3 linked regions of the Hahella chejuensis KCTC 2396 genome follow. The protein of the gene in region 1 interacts with the protein of each later gene in a pairwise test. Links are inferred from orthologs where the notes say so. Each region holds a gene or a part of one and is shown in the gene's direction. Other genes may lie near its edges.

What was found.
Region 2: the proteins of ssb (region 1) and HCH_RS26890 interact in binary tests that used the Escherichia coli proteins (3 or more experiments, as listed by UniProt). The link is inferred for Hahella chejuensis KCTC 2396 from one-to-one orthologs.
Region 3: the proteins of ssb (region 1) and recO interact in binary tests that used the Escherichia coli proteins (3 or more experiments, as listed by UniProt). The link is inferred for Hahella chejuensis KCTC 2396 from one-to-one orthologs.

What each region holds. Positions count from the first base shown.
Region 1 is NC_007645.1:6,318,731-6,328,982, reverse strand. The notes cover bases 418-3,386. They hold ssb (single-stranded DNA-binding protein), read left to right. Parts: upstream 418-1,570; coding sequence 1,571-2,203; downstream 2,204-3,386. Other genes in these bases: HCH_RS27815 (D-alanine--D-alanine ligase family protein), read left to right, coding at 2,314-3,309; HCH_RS27825 (MFS transporter), read left to right, coding at 418-1,555. In the rest of the region: excinuclease ABC subunit UvrA, read right to left, coding at 1-29; more of HCH_RS27825, read left to right, coding at 173-417; HCH_RS27810 (hypothetical protein), read left to right, coding at 3,475-3,840; HCH_RS27805 (hypothetical protein), read right to left, coding at 3,893-4,339; HCH_RS34020 (hypothetical protein), read left to right, coding at 4,410-4,637; HCH_RS27800 (hypothetical protein), read right to left, coding at 5,013-5,669; HCH_RS27795 (D-sedoheptulose-7-phosphate isomerase), read right to left, coding at 5,703-6,296; HCH_RS27790 (nucleotidyltransferase family protein), read right to left, coding at 6,322-7,089; HCH_RS27785 (glycosyltransferase family 39 protein), read right to left, coding at 7,105-8,736; HCH_RS27780 (hypothetical protein), read right to left, coding at 8,733-10,229; HCH_RS27775 (bacterial transcriptional activator domain-containing protein), read right to left, coding at 10,232-10,252. UniProt on the Escherichia coli protein: Plays an important role in DNA replication, recombination and repair. Binds to ssDNA and to an array of partner proteins to recruit them to their sites of action during DNA metabolism. Acts as a sliding platform that migrates on DNA via reptation.
Region 2 is NC_007645.1:6,109,596-6,119,858, forward strand. What follows is about bases 3,983-6,962. They hold HCH_RS26890 (primosomal protein N'), read left to right. Parts: upstream 3,983-4,342; coding sequence 4,343-6,583; downstream 6,584-6,962. Other genes in these bases: rpmE (50S ribosomal protein L31), read right to left, coding at 3,983-4,182; HCH_RS26895 (SPOR domain-containing protein), read left to right, coding at 6,739-6,962. Also shown: HCH_RS26875 (penicillin-binding protein 1A), read left to right, coding at 1-2,393; HCH_RS26880 (malic enzyme-like NAD(P)-binding protein), read right to left, coding at 2,451-3,722; more of rpmE, read right to left, coding at 3,964-3,982; more of HCH_RS26895, read left to right, coding at 6,963-7,296; ATP-dependent protease subunit HslV, read left to right, coding at 7,451-7,996; hslU (HslU--HslV peptidase ATPase subunit), read left to right, coding at 8,012-9,340; HCH_RS26910 (gamma-butyrobetaine hydroxylase-like domain-containing protein), read left to right, coding at 9,364-9,729; HCH_RS26915 (patatin-like phospholipase family protein), read right to left, coding at 9,815-10,263.
Region 3 is NC_007645.1:1,818,705-1,828,857, forward strand. Bases 5,169-8,038 are described here. They hold recO (DNA repair protein RecO), read left to right. Parts: upstream 5,169-6,180; coding sequence 6,181-6,897; downstream 6,898-8,038. Other genes in these bases: rnc (ribonuclease III), read left to right, coding at 5,169-5,252; era (GTPase Era), read left to right, coding at 5,249-6,163; HCH_RS08170 (response regulator), read right to left, coding at 6,937-8,038. Outside these bases: HCH_RS08135 (DegQ family serine endoprotease), read left to right, coding at 1-1,307; lepA (translation elongation factor 4), read left to right, coding at 1,509-3,308; lepB (signal peptidase I), read left to right, coding at 3,357-4,124; HCH_RS08150 (DUF4845 domain-containing protein), read left to right, coding at 4,207-4,575; more of rnc, read left to right, coding at 4,572-5,168; more of HCH_RS08170, read right to left, coding at 8,039-9,810; cysteine synthase CysM, read left to right, coding at 10,119-10,153. UniProt on the Escherichia coli protein: Involved in DNA repair and RecF pathway recombination.

The sequences.
Region 1 (10,252 bases):
CGGGCTCCGCGGACTTGGATCGTGTCCATAAAATTCTTTTCACCTCCGGAATTTACAGCCGGTCATTATATAAGTACGGAAACAGGATGGGCAAAGCCACTGCGAATCGATTAATAAGTGGCTGGTCAAATGCTACAATATGCGCTTTTTGATGGACTGGTACGGTAGTTAAATGCAAAAGACGCAGAGGTTTATGCCCCAGGAGCGCCGCGCTGTCTCCGCGCTGGCTTCGCTGTACGCCATGCGAATGCTTGGGTTGTTTATGGTGCTGCCGGTTTTCATGGTGTTGGGGAGAGAGCTTGAGGGCGCAACGCCCGCACTGCTTGGCCTCGCCATAGGCGTATATGGCTTGAGTCAGGCTGTGATGCAGGTGCCTTTTGGGGCGTTGTCCGATCGTTTTGGCCGCAAGAAGTTAATATTTATCGGTTTGGGTGTGTTCTGTCTTGGCAGCGTCGTTGCAGCATTAAGCGATAATATTTATGGCGTTATCTTTGGGCGCCTGTTGCAAGGAGCAGGGGCGATCGCCAGTGTTTTGATGGCGCTGCTCAGTGACCTGACGCAGGAAGAGAATCGCACCAAAGCCATGGCGTCCGTGGGGATGACGATTGGCTTGTCCTTCGCGTTGGCGCTGGTTTTAGGGCCGCTTATTTCAGGCTTCGCGGGATTGGCCGGGCTGTTTTGGGCGACGGCCTGTATGGCGTTGTCAGGAATGATTTTGTTGTATAAAGTGCCGACCCCGTTACAACAGCGGCGTAACTTGGAAACAATAGTGCTCCGCTCGGCGTTGAGAAATGTCTTCCAGCATAAAGAGTTAATGCGTCTGAACTGGGGAATATTCTCGCTCCACATGATTTTGACGGCGATGTTCGTCGCAATGCCGGTTACATTGGCGGATAAATTTAATATGGTTGCAGATCGGCACGGCTGGTTTTACTTGGCGGTGATGGGCGCAGCTTTTGTATTTATGATTCCGCTGATCATCATTGGTGAAAAGAAACGACTTCTGCGGCAGGTTTTCACTGGAGCGGTCTGGTTAATGGCGGTCGCACTCATGATTGTGATGAAAGGAGTGAACGACTTTATCGGGTTTACCCTGGCTGTGTTCGGCTTCTTCTTGGCTTTCAACTTCTTAGAAGCGACTTTACCTTCACTGGTCAGTAAAGTCGCCCCTGCCGGCATGCGAGGTACGGCAATGGGCGTGTACTCCAGCTCCCAGTTTTTCGGGGCCTTTCTAGGGGGCGTCCTAGGTGGACTGGCTTACCAGAAGTTTGGTTTGATGGGAGTGTATGGTCTTTGTACAGTGATGGCGGTAGTATGGGGCGGAGTGTCCCTGTTCATGCCTGATCCTCCCTATACAGCGAGTTATGTGCTGCCGTTGCAGCCGTTCAATGTGGACGCAGCGGATAAGATAGCGCAGGAACTGACGCAAATTCATGGTGTTGAAGACGTCACGTTGGTGATCGAAGAGCACTTGGCGTACTTGAAAATTGATAGACAGCGCTTTGATGAGAAAGCGCTGATAAATTACCCTCTCACCGCCCAGGTTGAGGGATAACGTTTGGAGAGCGATATGGCGCGTGGTGTAAATAAAGTAATTCTAATTGGTAATTTGGGTAGCGATCCGGAAACACGTTATACCCCCTCCGGCAGCGCGATTTCCAACCTGAGGTTGGCGACTGACGAGAGTTATAAAGACAAGCAGACGGGACAGCTGGTTCCCCGTACGGAATGGCACCGGGTTGTGCTGTTCGGTAAGTTGGCGGAGATCGCCGCTCAGTATCTGAGAAAAGGCTCCAAAGTATATATTGAAGGTCGTCTGCAAACCCGTAAGTGGCAGGATCAGTCTGGGCAGGATCGCTACAGCACTGAGATTGTTGTAGATATGCAAGGTCAGATGCAGATGCTCGACAGCCGCAGTGGCGGCGGTGGTATGGATAACTCGCAAGGTTACAATGACGGCTGGCAACAATCAGCTCCCTCCGGCGACAGTTACGGCAGCGCTCCAGCCGCTGCGCCCGCCGGTAATTATGGCGGCGCTTCTTCCAACAACAATTATGGCGGAGCCCCTAACAATAACTTCGGCGCGTCAAGCGGTGGTTACTCCGCTCCGAATCAGGCGCAACAACGCCCGCAACAGCCTCAGCAACCTAAGCCGCCCATGCCAGAGCCGATGGACGACTTTGACGACGACATTCCTTTTTGATTCGGAAGCTAAAGAATATTTAAGGCGTAGCGCTGTGACAGCCTGACTTGAAAGCCCCATTATCTCGGGGCTTTTTTGTTTTTACGTTTCGGGTGAGGAGAATAAGGGCCATGAAAATCGCAGTTTTATTCGGCGGCACGAGTGAAGAGCGGGATGTCTCTATCGCCAGCGCCGCGCAAATTATTCCGGCGCTGCGTAGTCTGGGGCATGAGGTGTTTTCCGTGGATACGGCCACTGGACAACTGTCTGGGACGGATGAAATGCGTCTTCTGCAAGCGGGTGTGGCGCCGGAGCCGCCGTCGACGTCGGTTATCGCCGATGTGCGAGGTCGCGCTATCGCCTTGTCTGCGGAGGCTTTTAATATCCGTGACGTTGATGTTGTTTTTCTGGCGTTGCATGGCGGCGCAGGAGAAGACGGACGGATTCAGGCAATGTTGGATCTGGCTGGTCTGGCGTATACCGGCAGTAATCATATTGCGAGTGCGGTGGCCATGGACAAAGACCTGAGTAAGCAACTGTTCCGCGCCGCCGGCGTACCCACGCCGGATTGGTTGATGGCGCCAGCGAGCAGTGATGAAGTGGCGCAAAAGTTAGGTTGGCCAGTGGTCGTCAAACCCAGCAAGCAAGGTTCCACGGTTGGTTTAAGCGTGGTGCGGGAAGCGTCGGAGTTGGCGAAGGCGATTGAGCTTGCGATGAATTACGACGATGAAGTCATGATTGAGAAGTTCATCCCTGGACGAGAATTCACTGTCGGAATATTAGATGGGCGGGCGTTGCTAGTAGGCGAAATCATCGTTCCTAACGAGATATTTGATTACCACGCCAAGTATCAGGTGGGCGCCGCCAGCGAAATATTTCCGGCGAATATTTCTGAGACTGACGCCGCCGCTATGCAGGAGATCGCATTGCGTGCGCATGCCGCGCTGAAGTTGGGCGTGTACAGCCGAATCGATTTCCGTGTGGAGGATAACGGCGCAGTATGGTGTCTGGAAGGTAATTCGTTGCCGGGGATGACTGCGAACAGTCTATTGCCGCAAGCGGCGAGGGCCGCCGGTATTGAATTTCCCGAACTTCTGGAGCGGATCTGCCGTGGCGCTGTAACTTGAGCGCCTCGTTTCTGCCTGTAGGTTAGTGATTGGAAGGCGACGGAGGGCCTTTGGTAGGGGACATGCGCCCAAATCAATCGTTATATTGTGCCATAATGCTGGGGCCAGGCCGTTAAGACATAACGGCGTATAAAAAAACTAACAGCAGAAACAAGGGAGTAGGATATGACTACAATATTGGATATCGCAAAAAAGGACTTTGAGACCGGCACGGAATATCAAGTCGAGTTGATCACTAAAGAGGGCTCCAAAAATGGCAAGCCTTCGCCCTGTTTGGAAGTATGGGAGAGAGCAAGAGGCACTCGAACGATTCTGGGGCGAATCTTTCAGATCGATATGGAGGAAGCGCTTTACCATGCGTCCAAAAATGGCGCGGAAGAAGTCCTCATCGGTAAACGCGGTAAAGATGATGACGCTTTTTCAGAAGGTAAAATCGTGCTCGAAGGCGGCGCTCCCGCGAAACTGACGTTGGCGCTGAAAGTCACTTCTTCTCCCTCCCCGGAAGTGAAAGAAGCGGCTTATCCCTGGTAATCCAGTTCGCGATCTCAAGGCGAAGCGGTGATGACCAGCGCTTCGCCGTCCTCTACCTCTGATTAGCCCGAATCCAACCTAAATCCACCTGCTCATTGGATTCCGCGAGTAATTCGCCTTCGTGAGAATACAGTTGAATCATGAAATGACTGGCTCCCAATACATCCTGAGCAGTTTTCACATCGGTGTGATAGCCGTCGTTATTCGCTTTGCTGGCTAGCGCGGTAATGAGGATGGCGCGTTCATGTTCCCAGTCGAAGCCCGCCAACGTTTTCAACTGCCCACGAAAAATCTGATCGTCGCTTTGCGCTGCGACTAATACCGCATACTCGATCGGAAATGCTTCCCCGTAACAGGTATGAATGTCTTGCCGCAGACTGGTGATTCGGTACTCGCAAGAGGATGCGTCGTAAAAGCGGACAGGTTGAGAGTACGTGGCGCAACCCAGGATACTGGCGTTCAAGGCGATGGACAGCGCCAGCTTTATTATGCTTTTCATATTGCCTTCCCTTTGCTGATTTGAGGCCTCTCGCAGCATCGTTGTTGCTGGGCGACAGACATGCTTTTTATTGGCTATTTTAGCGTTGCATGTCTTTATAAAAGAAGACTATGACTCACTTATTGCAACATATCCTTATGAATTTATTGCTGTTTGTTTGAATATGGTTACAGCTGTCGCTATTCCCCCTGCTTTTACAGATCGTTTCTTTTTTGATCAGTTTCGTCCTTATATGATGCCCTCGCCAAATGTCCGTGTTCAGGTAGTTGCGGGCGATGGATTGCATGTTCGTCGGTAGGTCCGGCGCTGAAGTTATGGGATAAACTATGTTGTTGCGAACTTATCAGTGGTCTGTCGTTCTGATGCGATCAGGCCTCATGGCGGCGAGATTATTAATATGGCAATGATATTGGCATGTTAATAACCAGGCGCATGGATGCGCCTGCGCGGCGGCAAGCCGCGGGAGACAGGGCCTGACATGTGCAGGCCCTGTTGTTGCAGACAAATAGAAGGAAGCTATTTGACTGCCTGATTAATAATACATCGAAGTCTGGAACCAGGACCTACTGAATACGGATATTTCTCCGCAAATGGGTGGTTTTCACTCCAGTGCGAACAATGCGATCAAGTAGGCGCTCAACCCGGAGGCGTCGCCTCCGGGATTGTGTGGGGATCAGCTGGTGACAGCGTTCAGAGTCTGGGTGTGAGCGCTTTCCGGCAGTAATATCTTTAATGGCGGCATGGCGTCTATCTTGGCGGCGACATCGCCGTAAATCAGCTGCAGCCCTTCAATGATGCGTGAAGGCTGATCCACCCAGGAGGAGTTCCTGCGTTTCAGCTCGAACGGCTCCTCGCATTGGAAGAACTCCAGCACCTTGTCGATGGTCGATCCCAGGCTCTCGTATTTGACCAGGATAGTCGGGTGTTTGGGGGACAAAGTACTGACCCAGTTATCAAACTGGCGCTCGATATTGAATTCATCCACGCCTCTTTCCAAATACTCTTCCAGCGTCATGCCGCGCAGCGAACGCGCCGGAGTGGGGCTGTTCACGTTCATGGCTTTTGCGTGCATGTCCTGATAATTGCGGCGAAACAGTGAGAGCACCGCGTCGTAAGGATTGCCGAACATGTAACCGAGCCGGATGTCGACTTCATCGTCATATACAGCGGGCGTATAGGCGTGCTCGCGGATGGTTTTATCGGAGATAGAGCCGATATGGCGCGCCAGAGCGGTAGAGCCGACGCCGCCCATTGAGCACATGGCGCAGCGCACAGCGGCCTTTTTACGGAACAGTTTCACTCGGGAGAGGAGTTGCGGTATGTCCAACATAATCGTGTCCTTGTCAGTTTTGTGAGTTCCAGTTCAGGCGGCGGCTTCGCCGAATATCGCGTCTTCCACGATACCGCAGATAATGTGTCCGATCATGATGTGGCATTCCTGAATTCTTGGCGTATGTGTGGAGGGAACGTTGATGACGTGCTCCGCCAGCTCCTGCACCTTGCCGCCGGAACCGGCGAAGGCGGCGGTGATCAGGTCCATTTCTTTGGCGCTCTCCAGAGCGACCAGTATGTTTTTGGAATTACCGGATGTCGTGATGCCGATAAACAGGTCGCCGGGTTTGGCGTTGGCCTCCACCTGACGCGCGAAAACCCGCTCGTAGCCATAATCATTGCCGATGGCCGTGAGCATGGACGTATCCGTGGTCACCGCCAGGGCGGGCAATCCGGGACGATCAAATTCAAAGCGGCTGACGAATTCCGCTGCGATGTGCTGCGCATCCGCCGCGCTGCCGCCATTGCCCGCCAGGATAACCTTATTGCCCCTTTTATAAACTTCAACGCAGACCTGACCCAGACGGAGCACTTTTTCCATCAGCGCTTGGTCCGCGAGCACGCGCTGTTTGACTGCAATCGAATCTCTGATGCGTTCTTTTACATATTCCATGTCAATGTTCATTGGTCATCCTCCTGATTGTCCTGGCTCACTCACTAAGCGCAGAAAGGGTTGCTTCCCGCTGTGGAAAGAACTGCTCCTTGTGGGCGCATAAAAAGTCATAGTCTTCGGGTATGCCGATATCGATAAACGGACCGGCCTTGGTATAGGCGTACAGTCCTCCGCCCACCAAAGCCGGAAAGGCGGTTTGTTCGAACGAAAACGCGCCCTGTTGCAGGCAGTGTTTATGTAAGAACTCGGCGCTGAGGAAATAGACGCCGGCGTTGATCAGGCCAGGGCCGGCGTTCGGTTTTTTCTCCTCAATCATGATCACTTTGCCGCTGTGTTTGTGCACGGTGAGTTTGCCGTAACGGGAGCAATCAGGCTGTAGCGCGGCCAGCATGCCGTTGGTGAACTCACTGCGGTAAACAGAGGAAATAAAATCCTGCAGGTCGGTATGGCAAAAGCTGTCTCCATTGAGCACCAGATAGTAAGGCGCAGGATGTCGTTCCGCCGCCATACGGATGGCGCCGCCGGTCCCCATGGGCGCGTCTTCGATAACGAACTCCAGGCGCTGGGTTTCACGGGGGCGCTCTGCGAAGTGGCGCACGATATGCTCGCTTTTATATCCGAGGGACAACACTATATCGTGAATGTTCTGCTGTTCGAGCTGATCCAGCAGCAACTCCAGAAATGGGCGGTTATCCACCGGCGCCATGGGTTTGGGCAGGTCCGCAACCCGTGAACGTAGCCGGGCGCCCTTGCCGCCGGCCAGAATGATGCAGCGAATGTGCGTTGCTCTAGCTTCCATGTTCATTACATTTCCCCTTGTTCATTTCTGCCATAAAAAGAGTATGGCGTCGTAACTCTCATCCACCACGCGCATACTGTGTTGGACGAATTGCAAGGTGTCCGCGTCGATGACCAGCGTCATCGCATTCCAGGGGGAGGCCACCAGCCAGACCCGATTGTTTTGGTTCAGTACATCCTGTAGCTCCCTGCCGCTGCGAAGCACCACCGTGCCCAGAAACTTGTCCCGATAGAAGGGGGAGTCCAGGTTACGGTCGTAGACGATCTTGCGATCGGTAATAGTTTGCAGGAAATAGTCCGGCGTAATGCCGGCGTACAGTTTGGTCGGCATCGGCGCCATGCTGATGACTTTGTCGCCTTCACGATAGCCCTGCTTCAATGTGGCGGAGACTTTGCGGTAGTCCACGCCGGCGAAACCGTCCCGATAGTCAGAACGAAAGCCCAGATGGCCCAGATTTCCGATGCTGTAAAAATGGATCAGGTTGGAGTTCATCGACATCACCGCCATCAATAAGAGCGCCGCCAGATTGAAGCTGGCGATCGCCGCCGCCGCCGGGGCTTTCACTCGGATAGTGAGGCGCGTTACATCCTCAATCAAAAACGCAAGAATGGCGCCGACGCTGATAATGAAAAACGGATAGATGAAGAACACATAGTGGGCGTTGTAGAACAGCAGAAAATTACTGAGACACAACAGCGTGATAAGAAACACCAGATAATAAAAGCGCAGCGTTGGACGCTTCCAGGCGTAGTAAGCGCCGAGCAGGAATACCGCGCCGGTGATGAGATGGGTTTCCATGCCGAAGAAGTTGATGAAGTAAAAGCCCGGCTCCCAGCTGTCCTTCAGAAAGCCCAGCTGCGGCAGACTGACATCGCCTTTGCCGGAGCCCAGCATCAGGTGCGGCTGTTGCAGAACCACACGACGCACGCCCTGAGCGACCAGGGTTAATATCACCAGCAGATACATCACCCAGAGATTGCGCTGGAAGATCCAGACCAGATTGTTCCGTTTGAAGATAAGCACGATGACGGCCATCACTGGAAGCAGAAACCCAGAACCTTCCCAGCTCAGATAGGTCACCGAGAACAGCGCCCAAACCAACAATGCGAAACGCAGCCGAACCCGCTCCTGCTGTATCAGGTGATAAACCGCTGTGGCGGTTAGCAGCGTGAAGAACTGCGTCTGCGCCGGATGAAATGCGTTCTGCGACCAATAGATAGACCAGCTTGAAAGACTGTACAGCAATCCGGCGATAATCGCCGCCGCCAGTCCAAAGCGACGCAGGCTGATCCAGAATATCAATCCCAACACGCCAGTGGAGAATAACAGCGCCGGCAGCCGTAGGGTGAACTCGGAAAAGCCGCCCAGTTTCACTGACAGCGCCAGAAAGTAGGGCACCAGTTCATAAGTGGCCAGGGGGACTTCCATGGTGCTGACGAAAATGTGGGGATAACCCTTGTCCAACACCCCTTCGACGAAGCTGGCGATAGTGGCTTCGTCAATAGTGAGCGCGCGCGCATCCAGGCCGCCGATGCGCAGACTGAAAGAGAGAGTAATCAGCGCCGTCGCAATCAGCAGGATCACGGGAAGTGAATAAACCTGGTCGCGCAGCCGCGGCCATTTCGTCCATTGCGATACGCCTTGGTAGCTCATAGGCTTTCCTCCAGGACCTGCCGGTGGACGCCCGCGCCGCTGATCTGCTGTGTTTTGGAAACAGGTCCGGGTTCAAAGTGTGCAGAGCGTAACTGCAAGGCTGATACAGCCTGGCTCATCAAGGCTGCGCCAAACAGTCCGGTGACGACGCTCAGATTGAATATCGTTGTGGTGAGCAGACGCGCATCCAGCGCAAGCGCGCACAACAAAGCGCCGAAGCAGGCGAGAGAGGTCAGCAGCAAGTTTATCGCAGCGACAAGACGGGGCAGTCCTCCCAGCGCTAACAACAGTCCTGCGCTGGTAAGAACGTTGAGCAATAACCAGATTGCACACCACTTCAATGCGCGCAAAATCAATTCGGGGTAACTGATTTGCCGCATGACCTCCAGGCTGGGGTCTTCGAAACGGATTGGCGCGTTTTCCACTGACTCCGTCGACACCTGACGGATATGCGGCGTATAGGCGGGGCGCTCGTAATGCGCAGGCGCGTCCGTGGCGCTGACGGGACTGACGCGCCAGTCTATGCCGGGAAAGCTGATGAAACGATCCTCGCCTGTCTGCGCCACGGCCTGCAATCCAATGCCATGCGCCGGATCGCAATCGGCGAATACCTCAATTTTATTCGCCGGACCGGCGCCCAAAGGCTGGAACAGATTAATGACTTTGATCTGCGGATAGTCGCTGGCGTAGTCGCCCAAACGGCGTTGATTGACGTTTACCTTGAAGGTTCCGTTACATTGCGTCATCAACCAGGCGTTTTGCAGCGCGGCGCGGGAGAAAGGCAAGGTCAGCACAAAACGGGCTTCCGATGCTCTGTCGCCGCCGCTGCGCCAGACTGGCTCCAATGCGCTGGTGCGGCTCCACAGGAAATAGCCGTAATCCACGTTGCCGCTGATGGAGGGCGGTTCTAACCCATTGGCTAAATGCGGCGTCCGCCAGTCAGCGTCGTAAAAACCATACTGATACCATATGCGGTTATCGGCGCCGCCACTGGCGGGGGTGAAGGACGCTTTCCAGGCGTTGTCGCTGACCAGAAGCTGTTCCTGCCCCTGGCTGTCTTGAACCCGCAGAGACAATATCATTGCCGGCGCGCCGCCGAGGGAGGATTTTTCCACGCGAACGGCGATGACATTTCTACCTGGGCGTAAGTACGACTCCACCGCGCCGAGCCAGATTGGCTCAGACGTGGGGGCGGATTTCACCGCAATCTCCACGCCGTTGATATAGAGTTTGTAATTCTCCGTTCCCGCGAGCTTCAAGAAAGCTTTATAAGGCGCGGCGCGCACAATGAATACTTTGCGGAAATAACTGACGGCGCGGGCGTCTGGCGCGGTGATCCACCGGGCTCCGTCCCAGTTCAAACGTACGCCTTGCTGGTTCTTCAGCTCCAGTGCGTAAGTGGTCATCAGCCCCAGCAGCAAGGAGAAAGCCAGCAACGCCGGAAAGATTTTGCGACTCGCCTGCAGTCCCTGTCGCGCGCTTCGCCACAACATGGTCATGACCCGCTGAGCCCGCG
Region 2 (10,263 bases), 210 kb from region 1 along the record:
TCTTACGATTTTTAAGTTGGATGTTCGCGGCGGGCCTCGCCGCCGGTATCGTTATTGCATCCAGCTTCTATCTTTTCTTATCGCCCAACTTGCCGGATGTGGAGCAACTAAGGTCCGTCCAACTCCAGACCCCACTGCGAATATATACCCGCGACCAGCAACTGTTAGGCGAATTTGGCGAAAAGCGAAGAACGCCCGTTTCCTACAACCAAATCCCTACAAACCTTGTCAACGCCTTCCTTGCCGCGGAAGACTCCGCTTTCTTCGAGCACCAAGGCGTAAATGTAAAGAGCTTGGCGCGCGCATCTTTGCAGCTTGCCAGTACTGGCCGCATTCAGTCCGGCGGCAGCACGATTACAATGCAAGTCGCAAAAAACTTCTTCCTCAGTCAGGAACGCACTTTCGACCGAAAATTCAATGAGATACTTTTGGCTTTAAAGATTGAGCGCGAACTTGAAAAACCGGAAATCCTTGAACTTTACCTAAACAAAATCTATCTAGGGAATAGGGCATATGGCATAGAAGCCGCAGCAAATGCTTATTATGGGAAGAGCATCAAAGAACTGACGCTTGCTCAGGCGGCAATGATCGCCGGCCTTCCTAAAGCCCCGTCAAAATACAACCCTATCGCATCACCAGATCGGGCGCTGATTCGCAGAAACTGGATACTAGGCCGTATGCAGGAGCTTGGTATGATTACTCCAGAACAGCAGGCCGAAGCCCGCAAGGCGCCAGTCACTGCCAGCTATCATGGCGCACAACCCGAGGCGAACGCGCCTTACGTAGCGGAAATGGCTCGTCAGGAAATCGTCAATCGCTTTGGCGTAGACGCCTATACCGACGGCTACAATGTCATTCTGACAATCGACAGCAAATTACAGAAGGAAGCGGATGCCGCCTTAAAGCGGGGACTCGTCGAATACAGCGAACGCCATGGCTACAAAGGTCCCGCCGGACACATAGATGCGCCAGAGGGTGATGAAGCGCTTAATATTGTCGTAGAGCGCTTAAAAGAGTTCCCCTCTGTTGGAGCTCTCAAGCCTGCATGGGTCGTCGCCGTCACAGAGAAGAAAGCGACTCTCTTAATGTCCTCCGGCGACACCGCCACACTACTCTGGGAAGGTATGGCCTGGGCGCGCAAGTACGTCCATGTTAACGAACGCGGCGGTTCTCCCAAGAAAGCGGAGGATATATTCAAGCAGGGCGACGTCATTTATGTGAAACAGCATGATGACAAACTGTTCCTCAGCCAGATTCCCAAGGTTCAAGGCGCCGTAGTGTCACTTGCGCCAGGAGATGGCGCCATTTTGGCGCTGACTGGCGGCTTTGACTTCTTCTTGAGCAAATTCAACCGCGCCACTCAGGCATTGAGACAACCCGGCTCCAACTTCAAACCTTTTGTTTATCTGGCGGCCCTGGAGAATGGAGCCACCGCCTCGACAACAATAAATGACGCTCCCGTTGTTTTTGAAGACGCCAATCTTGAGGACTCATGGCGACCGCAAAACTCATCCCTGAACTTTAACGGCCCAATGAGGCTAAGAAAGGCGCTTTATCAGTCCCGCAACCTTGTTTCTATACGCTTGCTGCAAAAAGTCGGTATCGACACAACCGTCAAATTCCTCTCGCAAGTCGGATTTGAGGAAAGCCGAATCCCTCGCAACCTCTCACTTGCTTTAGGCTCGGTTGAATACACGCCAATGAATGTAGTGTCGGGCTACGCGGCCATCGCCAACGGCGGATACAAAGTAAGCCCCTACCTTATAGACAAAGTCATCGACTATAACGGCAAAGTTGTTTATCAAAGTAATCCTGCTGTGGCGTGCAGCCAATGTGACAGCAATCGCAGGAATTCTGACAGCAAGGACCAACCTCAGAGCAATATTGCCCCCCCAATTGCTGACCCGAGGTCGGTCTATATTTTAAATAGCATCTTGCAAGACGTTATCAAGCGAGGCACTGCAACTAAAGCCTTGTCTCTTGGCAGAAGCGACCTTGCAGGAAAAACTGGCACAACCAATGATCAGGTTGACGCCTGGTTCTCTGGCTACAACGCTAATATTGCGACGACTGTTTGGGTAGGCTTTGATCAGCCGTCAACGCTAGGTCGTCGAGAATACGGCAGCCGCGCCGCACTCCCCATATGGATCGACTTTATGGAAGACGCCCTCAAAGATACACCAGAAGCACAGCTCAAGCAGCCGCCCGGCATAGTCACGGTCAAGATTGACCCGAACACCGGCGAGCGCGCTGCGCCCGGACAGGATGACGCGATTTTTGAAATGTTTAAGGCAGAGACTGTGCCACAAGTGGTGCGTCAAGACTCCCCTACCTATGACGGAGGGAGCAGCGGCTCCAGCGATACGCCGCTAATGGAGATGATTTTTAATTAGCCCTCCTTCATCCCAAAAAAAGCCGCGCAATTGCGCGGCTTTTTTTGGCAGCTCAAATCACACGATTTTAATATCGTCGATTGAGTTCAATGGATAGTGCTCTGGATAAGGCAAACGAGCCACACCTGAGTCAACCGCGGCTCTGGCGACAGCCGCACACACTTCGGTCAACAGACGAACGTCCATCGGCTTGGGGATAATATAGTTCTTACCAAACTCAAACTTTTCGCCGCCATATGCGTCCACCACATCCTGCGGCACTGGCTGTTTAGCCAGTTCACGAATAGCGTTCACTGCCGCGACTTTCATCTCTTCATTAATGGCGGTTGCACGCACATCAAGGGCGCCGCGAAATATGAAAGGGAAACCCAGAACGTTGTTAACTTGGTTCGGGTAATCAGAACGCCCGGTAGCCATGATCAAATCGTCACGAGCCGCCAACGCCAGCTCAGGCTTGATTTCCGGATCAGGGTTGGAGCACGCGAAAATCACCGGATTCGGCGCCATGCTCTTCAACATATCCACCGAAAGCAGATCTGGGCCAGAGAGACCCACAAATACATCGGCCCCCTCACACGCGTCAGCCAGAGTACGCTTGTCAGTCTCCAACGCGAACATAGCCTTATATTGGTTGAGGTCATCACGACCGCTATGAATGACGCCTTTACGGTCAATCATATAAATGTTTTCCGATTTCGCGCCGCAGCTAATCAACAGCTTCATACAGGCCACCGCCGCAGCGCCCGCGCCCAGACACACAATTTTGGCTTCGCCAATTTGTTTGCCTTGCAGCTCCAACGCATTCAGCATGCCTGCCGCTGTAACAATGGCCGTGCCATGTTGATCATCGTGAAATACGGGGATAGAGCACTGCTCAATAAGCACTCTTTCAATTTCGAAACACTCTGGCGCTTTGATATCTTCAAGGTTAATTCCCCCGAAGGTATCCGCGATACGAGCGACCGTGTCAATAAACGCCTGTGGACTCTCCGCTTTGACTTCGATATCAAATACGTCGATTCCAGCGAAGCGCTTGAACAACACCCCTTTGCCTTCCATGACCGGCTTGCTGGCCAAGGGTCCTAAGTTACCCAGCCCAAGAATGGCCGTCCCATCAGATATCACCGCTACCAAATTCCCCTTATTGGTGTAGCGATATGCATTCTCCGCATCTTTGGCGATTTCGCGAACAGGCTCAGCTACGCCCGGGCTATAAGCCAGGGACAGATCACGAGAAGTCGCCGTAGGTTTGGTAATCTCAACACTCAACTTACCCGGGCGCGGTTGTGCATGATACTCCAGCGCCGCTTTTTTCAACTCGTCTGACATTGCTTTTATCCTACTCTCTAATGATGGGATTACCGTCGCCCAAAAGGCTAAACGAACCTCCACTTTTTTATATATTTTATATTGCCCGAAAGAACCGGAGGCACATTATTACTTGTTTAATTTCTGCGCTCAAGGGAAACCACGGCGGTTTCAGCGACTTAAGCAAAACCTGGGGCGATACAGGTCCAGAAAATAAAAAAGGCGCCAATGGGCGCCTTTTTTATTATTGGGTGTTCTGCGATTAGCTGGAACGACCCATGCGACCGCCGAAACGCTTTTTAAAGCGATCAATACGTCCGCCAGTATCCAGAACCTTCTGCTTACCAGTATAGAAAGGGTGGCAGCTGGAGCATACGTCGATGTGAATATTTTCACACAGAGTAGACTTGGTCTTGATAATATTACCGCAACTGCAGGTTGCAGTAATTTCTTTATATTCCGGGTGAATACCTTGCTTCATAACCTTACCTCGCTTAAAACCTGCCGCTACCCGAACCCTGAACTTGTCGGGCACCGCAATGTTAGGCAAACTAGCGCACAACCAATTTGGCCTGTGGAAAAGACGCGTGATCATACCAGATTGTGAACAATTCACAAGCATTAGATTCCTTTAATCTGAAATGTCAACCTCTTTCGTAGTAACCGTAGCGCTGCCAGTCCCTCTCCGCCGGCAATTTGACTATCTTCCATCACATCCCACAGATCTCCGGGAAAACTACCCGCCAGGTTCGCGAGTGCAGGTTCCTTTTGGACGCAGGAGTCTGACCGGGGTCATCCTCGCTATATCCGACGAGTCAGAGCTGCCAATATCCCGGCTCAAGCCCGTCGCAAAAGTACTTGATCGCGCACCGTTGATTCCGTCTGTCATTCTCCAGTTATGCCAGTGGGTCGCCGATTACTATCATGCTCCAATCGGGGAGGTGGTATTCGCCGCTCTCCCCCCGCCGCTGCGCACAGCAAACGCCGATACAGATATCATCAGTTCTCTACAGGAGACTTATTGGGGGGCTACCTCGTTGGGCCTCTCCGCCGGCAATGCAGAACACCTGATAAAAGGAGCCAAACAAAAGCAGTTGTGGGGCTTACTATTAAAAAGAAAGTCCATGCTGCAAGGCGATATTACAGGCCTGGGATACTCTCTAACCCAATTGCGCGCCCTTAGCGCAAAAGGGCTGATTCAGCCGCATTCTCATATCCCTGGTGGAGGAGGCGCCGCCCCCCAAATTATTGAGCCGCCGCAGCTCAACCAGGAACAACAGGAAGCCCTCAACAGGATCTCCTCTGAGCCAGATAGCTTCCGTACTATATTGTTGAACGGTGTCACCGGCAGCGGAAAAACGGAAGTCTATTTAGCCTGGATCGCACTCGCTCTCTCCCAGCGCCCTGATAGCCAGTTTCTTGCTCTTGCACCGGAAATATCCCTCACTCCCCAGTTGCGACAACGCTTCGCCTTACGCTTTGGCGACAAAGTGGCCGCCTACCACAGCGCTCTCACTGACAAAGAACGCATGCGCGTGTGGATAAATATTCTTGAGGGGCGGACGCAGATAGTCATTGGGACTCGCTCTGCGGTGTTTCTACCGTTCAATGATCTGGCAGGGATTATTGTGGACGAGGAGCACGACAGCTCATTCAAACAGCAGGATGGCGCCCGTTATAACGCGAGAGACCTTGCCATACTGCGCGCCAAAGAGCACAGCTGCCCTATCGTACTGGGCTCCGCCACCCCTTCACTGGAGTCACTCATGAACGCCCGCGGGGGACGCTATGAATCTGTTCTATTGCGACAACGAGCTGTCAACGCCGACACGCCCAGCATTAGACTGCTGGATATCAAAAGCCGTCCTCTGCATGGCGGCATATCCCCTCCTTTATTAGAGGAGATAAAACAGCACTTGACGGAGCAACGCCAGGTCATGCTTTTCATCAATCGCAGAGGATTCTCCCCTACATTGATGTGTGTCGAGTGTGGGTGGCTGGCCGAATGCCAGCATTGCGACGCCCGTTTGACTTATCACATGAAAGCGGCCCTACTCCGCTGTCATCATTGCGATAGCACATACTCACTCCCAACATGCTGCCCAAAGTGCAAACAAGACTCTCTCAAAGCAGTCGGCGCCGGCACGGAGCGCACCGAGGAGTTCTTGGAAACGACATTTCCTGACACCCCCGTCATTCGCATCGACCGGGATACAACCCAAACCAAAGGCAGCCTTCAGGATAAGCTCCTTCAAATTCGCAGCAATGAACCCTGTATTATTGTCGGCACTCAAATGTTGGCGAAAGGGCACGACTTTCCCAACCTGGCGTTAGTCGGAATTATTAACGCCGACAGTGGATTATTCAGCAGCGACTTCAGAGCGGCGGAAAAAACGGCGCAGTTATTACTGCAGGTGGCGGGTAGAGCGGGACGCTCCGCCGTGGAAGGCAAAGTCATCATTCAAACCCTATTCCCGAGCCACCCTTTACTCCAAGCCATCGCCGCCCAGGATTACAACGCTATTTGCGAGGAAGAGCTGCACATTCGCGAAGCAGGCAGGCTACCGCCCTTTACAAGTATGGCGCTGATTCGGGCGGAGGCCCCCCTGCTGGAGGCTGCGTTGGGCGGACTCTGGTCGCTAAAAGAATCTCTTCTGGAACTTCTGAAGTTTAATGACGGTTTGCAAATAGAGGTTCACGGCCCCTTCCCTAGCGTGATGCAGCGAAAACAGAACCGTTTCCACGCAATCCTGTGGCTATTCGCTCCTCAAAAAGCAGAGTTGCGACAGTTTCTGAAGCATTGGCTACGATATAGTGAAGGGATAGCGACGCCATCCGGTTTTAGATGGCTGATTGACGTCGATCCGTTGGAAACGCTATAGCGTGCGGTTGCGAGTTGATTCTGCGACATGGATAATGGCGGGCTTGACGAAGGTTGCGCCGAGAGAGCGGCTATCTCAGGATTATGCGCCGGAAAGCAAAACCTGCCTTCGTCGGACCTGCCACTGTAATAACAGACTGACTGATCTTTAGGTAAATGAGTAAAAAAGCCGCTACAAAGCAACCTGAAAAGAAAATTTCACCTTGGGTCTGGTTTATCAACCTGGGTTTGGCCGCCGCCTTTCTCTATTTTCTGTTTTACTTGAACTCTGTGCCTGCAACCAAGTTAAACACAGGAATTCCTTCCTCCGCGACAGCGCAGACATCCAAACCCAACTCTTCCGCCAATGTCGCCAAGACAGCAACCAAAGAGTCGGACGAACCACGTTTCAAGTTCTACGACATGCTTCCGGAGACGGAAGTCGTGGCCCCCAAAGTGGAAGCCTATACGCCCAAAAAATCCAACGAGGCAATTATCTATATGCTGCAAACAGGCTCTTTCAGAGAGTTTGACGATGCGGAAAAACAGCGCGCCACCATTGGGTTTCAGGGCTTAAAAGCCCAAGTGGAAGAAGTTAAGCTTTCCAGTGAAAATGTTTGGTATAGAGTACAAGTCGGCCCATTTTCGTCACGATCAAAAATGAACAGCGCCATGGACCGCTTGGTCGCCATCAACATTCAACCCCTGGTGAAGAAACAAAAGCGGGAGAATTAATCCCGCGTCCCGCCATACTGCGCCGGGCCGTTCCGGCAATAGATATTCCATCTTGGCTACGACTATTTTCTACCCGCCCGCTTCCTTGAAATAGCCGCCATCGGCTCCATATACCTTTCCTTACGGTTATTCATTCAATCGCCTGGAGAAAGGCATGACCACCATTGTTTCAGTCCGTAGAGACGGTAAGGTCGCCATGGGCGGCGACGGCCAGGTATCCCTGGGCAATACAGTTATGAAGGGGAACGCCCGCAAAGTGCGCCGCCTCTACCACAATAAAGTAATCGCCGGTTTCGCTGGCGGCACAGCTGACGCATTTACATTGTTTGAGCGTTTTGAAGCCCAGTTGGAAAAACATCAGGGCAATCTCGTCAGAGCCGCCGTTGAACTCGCCAAAGACTGGCGAACCGATCGCGCCTTGCGCCGCCTGGAAGCCCTATTGGCGGTCGCCGACAATAAAGCTTCATTGATCATCACCGGCAACGGCGACGTCATAGAACCAGAGAATAGCTTGATAGCCATTGGTTCCGGCGGCCCCTATGCTCAAGCTGCGGCGCGCGCGCTACTTGAAAATACAGAGCTTGAAGCGTCCGATATCGTTAAGAAGAGCCTGGTAATAGCGGGGGACATCTGCGTTTTCACCAACCAGAACCTGACGCTGGAAGAAATTGACGGGACTCAGACTCCCTCCACTGTGTAAGAGAAGGTTTAAACAATGTCGTCCATGACTCCCCGTGAAATAGTTCAGGAGCTAGACAAGCACATCATAGGGCAAGACTCCGCCAAGCGCGCGGTCGCAATCGCACTGCGCAATCGCTGGCGTCGCATGCAGATCGATGAAGGTCTGCGTGAAGAAGTCACTCCCAAAAATATTCTGATGATCGGCCCTACCGGTGTAGGGAAGACTGAAATCGCCCGGCGTCTGGCCAAACTGGCTGATGCGCCATTTATAAAAGTAGAAGCTACCAAGTTTACAGAAGTGGGCTATGTCGGCCGCGACGTAGAGTCCATCATTCGCGATTTGGCGGATATGGCCATCAAGCTTCTACGCGAGAAAGAAATGACGAAAGTGGAGAACCGCGCACTGGACGCCGCCGAAGAGCGTATTCTGGACGCCCTGCTTCCTCCTGCACGCTCATTCAACAGCGATGCGCCAGTAGAGAAAGAGTCCGCCGCCCGCCAGGTGTTTCGCAAGAAACTGCGCGAAGGCACGCTGGATGACAAGGAAATAGACATTGAGATCAAGGCCACCCCAGTCGGCGTAGAAATCATGGCGCCTCCTGGTATGGAGGAAATGACCAGCCAGCTGCAAAGCATGTTCTCCAATATGAGCGGCGACCGTAAGCGCACCAAGCGTATGAAAGTGGCGGAAGCCATGAAAAAGGTCAAGGATGAAGAAGCCGCCAAGCTGGTCAACGAGGAGGAAATCAAGCAACGCGCCCTGCGTGCAGTGGAAGAGAACGGGATTGTATTCATTGATGAAATCGATAAAGTCGCCAAGCGTTCGGAAACCAGCTCCGCAGACGTATCTCGAGAAGGCGTACAGAGAGACCTGTTGCCGCTGATCGAAGGCTGCACCGTCAGCACTAAATTCGGCATGCTGAAAACGGACCACATCCTTTTCATCGCCTCAGGCGCATTCCATCTCGCCAAACCTTCCGATCTGATTCCAGAGCTTCAGGGACGCCTGCCAATTCGGGTGGAACTGGATGCACTGTCGCCCAGCGACTTCCAGCGCATTTTGACCGAGCCGAATGCCTCACTGACTGAACAGTACGTCGCCCTGATGAAAACCGAAGGCGTAGATATCAGCTTCAGTGAAGGAGCCATTCAGCGCATTGCTGAAATCGCATGGAAAGTTAATGAGAAGACTGAGAATATCGGCGCCAGAAGGCTGCATACCGTCATGGAAAAGCTGCTTGAAGAAGTTTCCTTCGCGGCGGGCGATAAGATCAGAGATAGCTTTGAGGTCACTGCTGAATATGTCGACAAATGCCTGGGCGAGCTATCGGAAGACGAAGACCTCAGTCGCTATATTCTCTAGTATCTCCATAGGAAACATCATTTATGTCTGCACCCCAGGCCCCTATTCCACGACAAATTCAACTCCACCAACAATCGGCGACGCTTGAGTTAAGCTATACCGAAACAGAGACTTATGTGTTGGAAGCGGAGTTTTTGCGTGTGCTCTCGCCTTCTGCGGAAGTGCGAGGGCATGGGGGCAAGGGGGCTGTGCTACAAACGGGCAAGCGCCTAGTACGCATAGACGGCGTAGAGGCCGCAGGTAATTACGCGTTAAAGCTGACATTTAGCGACGGCCATGACAGCGGCATTTACTCTTGGTCGTATCTATACGATCTGTGTCAAAACAAGGAGCGCTACTGGTCGGATTATCTTGCGCAACTAGAAGCCGCCGGCGACTCCAGGGACTAACGCCGGCGCCGCCCTTTCGAAAAGAAAAAACCCTTCGTCCAAATGGGGTTTGATAGGAGGGGGAAATCGGACGAAGGGTAAAACCTCAAATTATGTTCTTAGCGCTCTGCAATAAATCCGCCACACCTTCCAGGCTATTGCCGATCCGGCTTAAATAGCTGACATTACTGCGCTTTTCATTCGCCACATAGACCGGCAGCATTTCACCATAAAGACTCGTACTGATAGTCCTCTGTTCGTCTTCAAGAATATCTCTGCGGATGGTGACGCCGTATGGCGCAAACTGCTCTGACAATGCGTCATATCTGTGCAACAAGTCCTGCCTGGTCATCTGGTATGCGTGCTCGCAGACGATACGGCGCGACTGGAAACTGAAAACGTTGGAGAAAAACAGTTTAGCGTCATAACGGGCCGGCTCAAACAGCACAATATCCGCATCAGGGTATTCGCTTTCATACATGGCCATTCCTGCGCGCATACGGGAATAAACCATGGTTCTGTATGTCTGTGACCAGATATTCGGCATCCCTTTGT
Region 3 (10,153 bases), 4.5 Mb from region 1 along the record:
TGGAGAGAACTTCACCGGCGGTGGTGAACATAAGCACCGTACGTAAAGTTGGAGACGATAGCGCTCAGTATTATTTTGGCGGCCCTGAACAAGACCAGATACCTGAATTCTTTCGCCATTTCTTTGGTGATCCATACCGTCGCAGAGGTCCGCAGGAAGCCCAATCCACAGGATCTGGCTTTATCGTATCCAAAGATGGCTACATCCTTACCAACAATCATGTTGTTGCGGGCGCTGATGAAATTTTTGTCCGGCTTATGGACCGTCGCGAGCTGACGGCGAAGCTGATCGGATCTGATGAGAAGTCGGATTTGGCGGTTTTGAAAGTGGAAGCTGACGATCTGCCGGTTCTTAATTTAGGCAAGTCTTCTGAGTTAAAGGTGGGTGAATGGGTCGTCGCCATCGGCTCTCCTTTTGGATTTGAGTATACGGTGACGGCGGGCATTGTCAGCGCTAAGGGGCGCAGCTTGCCGAATGAGAATTACGTGCCTTTTATTCAGACTGACGTAGCTATTAATCCCGGTAACTCTGGCGGGCCGTTGTTTAACCTCGAAGGGGAGGTCGTCGGCATCAACTCTCAGATCTATACCCGCTCAGGGGGCTTTATGGGGGTTTCTTTTGCGATTCCCATCGATGTTGCGCTGGATGTAATGAATCAACTGAAAGACACCGGTGCGGTCAAGCGCGGCTGGTTGGGTGTGTTGATACAGGAAGTAAACAAGGATTTGGCTGAATCCTTCAATCTGAACAAGCCGCGCGGCGCATTGGTGGCGCAGGTCATGAAAGGCTCTCCCGCCGACAAGGCCGGCTTGCAGCCTGGGGATGTCATCGTCAGCTACAACGGCAATGAGATTGGGCTATCCTCTGAGTTGCCGCATCTGGTGGGGCGCACCTCACCGGGACAGAAAGCGAGTATGAAAGTTGTGCGTCGTGGCGATGAAATGGATGTTGCTGTCGAGATCGGCCAGTTGCCGGCGGACGACAACGGGGTCGCCAGTGTGCCGGCAGGCCAGACCGCGCCTCAGAACAACGCTCTCAACTTGCAGGTCCGCGATCTGACGGATGAGGAGAAAGAGAGTATGCAGGTGGCGGGAGGCGTCATGGTGGCGCAAGTATTCCCAGGGCCTGCGGCGACAGCCGGAATTCAGCCTAATGATGTGATCAGCAGCATCAATAATAAAGATGTAGAGACAGTCGCGCAGTTCCATGAAGTGGTTGAGAAGCTGCCGGTTGGCAAGTCGCTGCCAGTACTGATTATTCGTCAGGGCAACCCAGCCTTCATTGTGTTGAAGTTGAACAATAAATAGGCCCAGTTCTGATTGGCCGAGGCAGGCGGCCGGGTTTCTTAAGATGAAGCCCGGCCGTTGCTCGTTTTACTGGAGAGAAAGCGGCGTTTCTCCCAATATCGGTGTGAATTCTGAGGGTATTTTGTTAATTCGCTGCAATTTACTCGGCGGAGCTGTTAAAATTTCGCCGCCTTCAACTTTGAATCTGAGTGACAGTAGTCCGTGAGTAAACTCAACCACATTAGAAATTTTTCTATCATTGCCCACATCGATCATGGCAAGTCCACTTTGGCTGACCGCTTTATTCAATATTGCGGTGGCTTATCTGATCGGGAAATGTCCGAACAGGTGCTCGACTCAATGGATATCGAGCGGGAGCGGGGCATTACTATTAAAGCCCAGAGCGTAACGCTCTATTACGACGCAAAAGATGGGTCCCGTTATCAGTTGAATTTCATCGATACTCCCGGACACGTGGACTTCTCATATGAGGTGTCTCGTTCTTTGGCTGCCTGTGAAGGCGCATTGCTGGTGGTTGACGCCGCGCAAGGCGTTGAGGCGCAGTCCGTGGCGAACTGTTATACCGCCATCGAAATGGGGCTGGAAGTTATTCCCATTCTGAACAAGATGGACCTGCCGCAGGCGGAGCCGGCGCGGGTGCGTCATGAGATCGAAGAGATTATCGGCATTGACGCCGCGGGCGCCGTAGAAGCCAGCGCCAAAGCCGGTATGGGCATTCAAGAGAGCCTGGAGCAAATTGTTCAACTGGTGCCGCCGCCGGAAGGAGACCCTGACGCCCCGTTACAGGCTCTTATTATTGACTCTTGGTTTGATAATTATCTGGGCGTTGTGTCCTTGGTCCGGGTTAAGAACGGAACGCTGAATAAAGGCGATAAAATTCTGATTAAGTCGACCAAGACTCAGGAGTTGGTGACTTCCATTGGCGTGTTTACGCCAAAGCGTACCGAAACCGGCTGCCTTAAAGCGGGTGAAGTGGGTTATGTCATCGCGGGCATTAAAGATATACACGGCGCTCCCGTCGGCGACACCATCACTCTGGCGAAAACGCCTGACGTGGCCTCTTTGCCGGGATTCAAGCGTGTACAACCTCAGGTATACGCTGGCGTATTCCCGGTCAGTTCTGATGACTACGAAGATTTCCGTGACGCACTGGACAAGTTGACGCTTAACGATGCGTCATTGTTCTTCGAGCCCGAAACCTCTGACGCTTTGGGGTTTGGTTTCCGCTGCGGCTTCCTGGGAATGCTGCATATGGAAATCATCCAGGAGCGTTTGGAGCGGGAATATGATCTGGATCTGATCACCACGGCGCCGACGGTAGTCTATGAAGTGCTGACCAAAAAGAATGAAGTCATTAAAGTCGACAACCCTTCCAGGCTGCCGGACCCTGGTTTTATCGAGGAAATGCGTGAGCCTATCGTTGAGGCGAATATTCTTGTGCCGCAGGCTTATCTTGGCAACGTCATCTCCCTTTGCGTAGAAAAGCGCGGCGTGCAGAAAAATATGCAGTTCCTGGGGAACCAGGTCGCGCTGTCCTATGAATTGCCGATGGGGGAAGTTGTCCTGGACTTCTTTGATCGACTCAAGTCGGTAAGCCGTGGCTATGCGTCTTTGGATTACCACTTTGTTCGTTTCCAGGCAGCCAATCTGGTGCGTCTGGATATTCTGATCAATGGCGATAAAGTCGATGCGTTGGCGCTTATCGTTCACCGCGACAACGCGGCCTCGCGAGGGCGCCTGCTGACAGAAAAAATGAAAGAGCTGATTCCTCGTCAAATGTTCGACGTGGCGATTCAGGCGGCTATCGGTGGACAAATTGTATCGAGAACTACCGTCAAGGCCTTGCGCAAGAACGTATTGGCCAAATGCTATGGCGGCGACGTTTCACGGAAGAAAAAGCTTTTGCAGAAGCAGAAAGAAGGTAAGAAACGTATGAAGCAAGTGGGTAGCGTTGAAATTCCACAAGACGCGTTTCTCGCCGTGCTGAAGGTCGATAAATAAGACAATTGCGGACTGAAAGCAATAAATACAAACTGAATAGGACACATGATGGACTTTGATTTCTCTTTGATTCTGGTTGTACTGACTCTGGTCTCAGGTCTGATTTGGTTGGGCTTTTGGCTGTATATAAAGGTCAGGACGCGTGGTGGAAGTAACGCGATGATCAAAGAGCCGGTTGTAGTGGAGTATTCCCGGTCTTTTTTTCCAGTTTTGTTTTTGGTGTTGGTGGTTCGCTCCTTTCTCATTGAACCGTTCCAAATTCCGTCTCAATCCATGATGCCCACCCTGGAAGTAGGCGACTTCATCCTTGTTAACAAGTACTCCTATGGGCTGCGAGTTCCTGTATTGGGATACAAATTTCTGGACCTGGGAGAGCCGCAGCGTGGCGATGTCATGGTGTTTCGTACGCCAGAGGATAACACCACCAACTACATAAAACGGGTGGTGGGCGTTCCTGGCGATACGGTGGAGTATAAGGACAAACAGCTTATCATCAATGGCGAGCCCGTGGATGAAAAGCTAATTGCAGCCCTTCCAGCAGGCGCTCCCAGAGAGCTCTATTACGAAGAACAACTGGGTGAAAAGCTGCACCGCATCATTAAGGAAAACTATTCAAACACAGGGCATGAAGGCAAATGGGTCGTGCCGGAAGGTAAGTATTTCATGATGGGCGACAATCGGGATCGCAGTAAGGACAGTCGTTATATCGGGCTGGTGCCGGATGAAAATATCGTCGGCAGGGCTTTTGCTATCTGGATGCACTGGGAAAAGTTCTTGTCATTACCCACTTTTTCACGAGTTGGCTCGATACAATAAATGCGCATTAGTGTAAAAACAGTGAGTTAACGTCTACTCTCTAGATAATATTGATTAATTAAGAGGATGGTAAGGAGTGAGTATGCGCAAGAATCAACGGGGCGCTTCTATTCTCGTAATGTTGATTTGGGTGGTTGTCGGGATATCGGCTATTACGCTGGGTATTAAACTAGTCCCCATCTACATTGATGATTTTGCTGTGAAATCTTCATTAGAGGGGTTAAACAGAGAGGCTGACTTGGCGAGCTTGTCCAATGCTGAAATCCTATCGCGGCTGGATAAACATTTTATGGTTAACAACGTGCGCAACTTCGATAAGAAAAATATCAAGATAACTCGGGAAAATACCAAAATGCGCATAGATATCAATTATGAGCAGCGTACGAATATCATTAAGAACATTGACGCCGCTGTTTCATTTCAACACCAATTGGAAGCCAATAATCAGTGACAGCTAAGCTGGAAAGACTGCAGCGGGCGCTCGGATATACATTTAAAGAGCCCGCTTTGCTTACTTTGGCGCTTACCCACCGCAGCTTCGGTGGTCGTAATAATGAGCGCTTGGAATTTTTAGGGGACTCTGTCCTCAACTTTATTATTGCCGACTACCTCTTTGGCCGTTTTGAAGAAGCTCGGGAAGGGCAGTTGAGCCGTCTGCGCGCGCGAATGGTCAAAGGGGTGACTCTGGCGGAAATAGCCAGAGAATTTGATCTCGGCGAATATCTGCGATTGGGGTCAGGAGAGATGAAGAGCGGCGGTTTTCGTCGGGAATCTATCCTGGCCGATGCGCTGGAGTCTATTATTGGGGCTATTTATCTGGATGCTGGCTTTGAAGTCTGCGCCGATAGAGTGTTGAACTGGTTTGAAGCGCGTTTGCAGAAGCTTAATCTAAAGGATACTCAGAAAGACTCCAAGACACGTTTGCAGGAATATCTGCAGGCGCGTCAGCTTAATCTGCCTCGCTACGAAGTTATTTCAGTGCAGGGGGAAGCTCATGCTCAAACTTTCCATGTGCGTTGTGAAATAGACGGCCTGTCTGACGCAACGGAAGGGACCGGAAGCAGCCGGAGAGTGGCGGAGCAGAAAGCGGCGAAACAAGCCTTGTTGGCGTTAGGAGTGGATCAGTGAGTATTGATGTAAATCCGCAAGAGAATAGCCGCTGCGGCTATGTGGCGATCGTGGGCAGACCGAACGTGGGCAAGTCCACCCTGTTGAACCACATACTGGGGCAGAAGATCAGCATCACTTCGAAAAAGCCTCAGACTACTAGACATCAGATTTTGGGTATCAAGACAGAAGGCGACTATCAGGCTATTTATGTGGATACGCCTGGTCTGCATCAGTTGGACAAGAAAGCGCTTAATAGAGTGCTGAATAAAGCCTCTTCATCGGCGATCAAAGATGCGGATGTGATTGTTTTTGTCGTTGATAGAAAGCGTTGGACGGAAGAAGACGACTATGTCTTGTCAAAAATCGCCAAGGTAAATCGCCCCCGCATTCTTGTGATCAATAAAGTGGACAAGTTGGAAAATAAAGACGATCTGCTGCCATTTATCGACAAAGTGCAGAAGATGTGTGAGTTTCAGCACATTATTCCTCTCTCCGCCCTGCGTGGATTGAATATTGATCGGTTGGAAGCCGTTATTAACGAGATGTTGCCACAGGGGATTCACTTTTTTCCTGAAGATCAAATCACGGATCGCAGCGAACGCTTCATGGCGGTGGAAATTATTCGCGAGAAAGTCATGCGTCAGTTAGGCAACGAAGTGCCTTATGAAATTGCTGTGGAAATCGAACAGTTCAAGCGTGAAGGTGCGTTGTTGCGAATAAGCGCCCTGATTCTCGTGGAAAGAGAAGGCCAGAAAAAAATTGTGATTGGTCAGAAGGGCGAGCGAATCAAGCGCATTGGTTCCGATGCGCGTAAAGACATGGAAAAGTTGTTTGAAAGCAAGGTCATGTTGGAAACCTGGGTGAAAGTGAAATCCGGCTGGAGCGATAACGAGCGCGCCTTGCAAAGCCTGGGTTACGACGACCGCTAACGGAAATTTCGGCCGCTATGCACCGGGTTTCGCTCCAGGCCGCCTATGTGCTGCATAGTCGGCCGTACCGCGAAAGCAGCTATATTGTTGATCTGATTACCGAGGCCGACGGTAAAGCCTCAGCCGTTTTGAAAGGCGGCGGTCGCAGAAAAGGCGTCCCAGGCACCCTGCAACCCTTCACCGAGCTGGAGGTTGAGCTGGGAGGGCGTGGCGAGCTTAAGTCCCTCATTCGATACGAGACGACTAACATTCGCTATCCTTTGGCGGGAGCGGCTCTCTATGCCGGTCTTTACCTCAATGAGTTGTTGGTGAAGTTGCTGCAACCACTGGAGGGCTGCCGAAAAGTGTTTGACGCCTACAAGTCGAGTCTGACTTTCTTATCGCTTCCACAGCCCAATCTGGAGCCTGGAATACGGGAGTTGGAATTTGCGCTGCTAAATGAACTGGGCTTTGGCGTAGATTTTTGTGTAGAGAGCGCTACAGGCGATATCGTGAAAAATAACATCGCCTATTACTTCTCCCTTACTGAAGGCGTTAGTCGGACGCCAGAGCCTTGCTCAGTTGTGATTGAAGGTCATCATCTAATAGCGATAGCTGGTCGCGACTGGTCTGTTCCAGGTAGTCTTTCAGCAGCCAAGAGGTTGACACGCCGGTGCCTTGATGAACTATTAGGCGGTCGTCCTCTGCACTCCCGAGAGCTGATGCGCAGTTACCTCAAGCTCACCAAGGGCTAATCACCGTCAAAGGTAGATGTCGCGAAAACCCAAATCTAACTAGGACTGCGGGGCTGACTGAGTCTGATATTCTCTGAACTCTGTCTGCCAGTCATTTCTGTCAGACCAGTAAAGCACTCGTTCTATTTCTTCAAATAGAACGGACACGGCAGTCTCCAGCGGCTCTACTTCACGCTTGATTTGTCCTTCCAGTTCCGCTGCGGCGTTGCGCAGCAAGGGGACTCCACAGTAGCGCGTCGCGCCATGAAGACGATGAACGCGTTCCAATAATTCAGATCGGTCTTGCTGCTCCCAGGCGCTCTCTATGGACTTGCGCTCTTCCGGCAGATTTTCAAGCAGCATGGAGAATAATTCTTCCGCTAATCCTTTTTTGCCTCCGGCAAGAGTGACGCAACTGCGAATGTCCACGCACGGCTCGGTGGCGGCTTTCACTGATGGCTTTATCTTTCCTGGCTCCCGGACAGGTTGTTGGGTTAGCGAGGGCTGCGGCGACAGCTGGAAGCCGGTTCTGCGCTCTATAATGCGCTGTAGCTCATCTTCATTGGTGGGTTTGGTGAGGTAATCGTCAAAGCCGCTTTGCAGTAGTTGCTTACGCTCTTCCGACATTGCGTGTGCGGTGAGGGCGATGATCGGGGTGCGTCGTTTACCAGCTTCAAACTCACGAATCTTGATCGTGGTTTCAACCCCATCCATCCCGGGCATCTGTACATCCATAAAGATTACGTCGAAGCGCTTCTGCTTGGCCTTGGTGAGGGCTTCGTAGCCGCTCATGGCTGTTTCCACCACGGCTCCCAGGTCTAAGAGAAAGGCTTCCACCAGTTTGAGGTTGGCGAGGTTGTCATCCACAGCCAGCACCAGCGGCTTGCGACCACTGGTGGCGTTCAACTGTTTGATAGATACCGCCGACGGCGCTTCCTCTTCGTCAGAGCGTCCTTCGATCAGCCAGCTTAGCGCATTCGCCAGCCGACGCTGTGAAGCCGGCTTAATCAGGAAAGTCGAGGCGTCAGTCAGTATTGGCGGCTCCTCGTTACCGGTGTCGATGGTCGGCGTCAGTATCAACGTGCGGCAATCGAGTTTGTACTCCAGCTTGCGTACGGTCTGCAGGTAAGAGTTCGAGCGCAGGTGGTGGCGGGTCAGACCAATAATGGCGACAGCGAAGCCTTCGCCTTTGCGTTGCGCTTCCTCCACTTTGTCCGCCAGGTCTTTGATATTGTCTACCTGAGTGACGTTGGAGCCCCATTTGTTGAGCGTATGCTCCACCGCCAGTCCAGTTTTCTTCTGGTGCTCAAGATAGATGACCCGTTCGCCTTCAAACAAACGGTGGTTGAGCTCGTTGTCTGGCTGGTTGGGAGCAATTTCGACGGGGAGCTCGATCCAGAACGTGGACCCTTTGCCAAGTTCGCTTTCAACCCCGATCTGTCCACCCATTTGTTCGGTCAGGCGTCTGGAGATAACCAGGCCCAGGCCGGTGCCGCCGAAGCGCCTTGCTGTTGATGCGTCCGCTTGGCTGAAGGCGCTGAACAGCGTTTGTTGTTGGACGCGGGAAAGTCCTACGCCACTGTCGGTGACAGTGATTTTGATGAGCGAACTCTCATCGGATTCGTCTTCCAGCATCACGCGCACCACCACTTCACCGCTCTGAGTGAATTTAATGCCGTTATTGACCAAATTGGTGACGATCTGTTTGATGCGCAGCGGATCGCCCATGATATGGCTTGGCACGTCGGAGTAGACAAGACCCGCCAGATCCAGATTTTTCTCGTGGGCGCCGGGAGCAAGCATGGTGAGAACGTCTTCCACGATTTCCTGTAGGTTGACGGTGGTATTATCCAGAACCAGCTTGCCGGCCTCGATTTTGGAGAAATCCAGGATATCGTTGATGATCGTTAGCAGGATTTCGGACGACTTCAGGATTGTGTTGAGCTGGTCTCGCTGCTGAGGCCCCAGGTTGGATTTCAGCAGGAGATGCGTGAACCCAATTATCCCGTTGAGCGGAGTGCGGATTTCATGAGACATATTGGCTAGAAATTCCGACTTTACCCGGCTGGCTTCGATAGCTTCCTTCCGGGCCATATCCAGCTCTATGTTCTGGATCTCTATGGTTTCCAGCGTCTCCCTGAGGTCTTCCGTGGCCTGATCTATATTTTGCTGCATCTCACTGCGGGCCTTGGCGAGAGCTTCCGCCATGGAATTGATGCCGTCCTGGAGCAGCGCCAGTTCAGGACTGGCTTCTATATAGACGCGGGTATCCAGCTTGCCTTCTTTTATACGGGTAAGCGCTTGCGCCACCTGAGATAGCGGCGAAGTAAGGTCGCGGCTCAGACGCAGCGCAAGAAATGTGCACACAATTATGGCGGTGAACACGGCGCTGACGGCGAAGAGAATCGTTCGATACTTGGCGACCTGAGTTGGCGCGCGGGACACCTCGATGACCGCCCACCCCAGGATATTATCCTGTAGCCCATTGGAGGCTTCGGATTCCTGCAAATTAGCGTCCTCGCTCAGACTAAGGTCTTGCAGGGTGACCGGGGCGGTGAAGCGCAGCACATCCTCACTGGAATAAATCGTAAGCTGTGTGGATAAGCTGGCGGGGATCGTGTGCTCTTCCTGAATACGTGGGCCGGCATGGGCCAAAATCTGGCGTTGACGCCCGTAAATAGAGACCGAACGAATATCTTTCTCTTCCAGTACGGCGTTGGTCAGTCCAATCAATTGGCGGCGGTTTCCGGTGAAAACGCCATACTCCGCAGCGTTGGCGAGGTGACGGGCGGAGTCGGAGCCGCGCTCCAGGAGCACGTCGCTGAGATCGTCCAGGCGAGTAAATACAAAGGCTGCGGACAACGTGAACGCAATAGTGAGTGACGGCGCCAAGGTCAATAGAATGACCTTTACTTTTATACCCCAGCGTTTCATGCAGGGGCCCTTCGGCGACTTGTAGAGGAGGCGCGGGTAAACGGCATATTATGGTATTTATGATATAAAGTGATTTTTATATTAAAAAAGAATATATCGCCACTCTCAGATTATTGCTTATCATGGCCGATGTTCGGCCAATATCAAGTCCGGACACAGCTATCGAAGGAAATGGTTCGATGGCGTAACAGGGACCGGATTTTTGCTCAGGCGACGTTGAGTCATTGTCACAGCGGCGCCGCAGCGGACAAGGACATTTCCGATTCTACAGCTAATTGATTGAATTTAAAAAGAAGCGAACGTTAAAGATGTCATACCCCACGATTGAATCCTACGTTGGAAA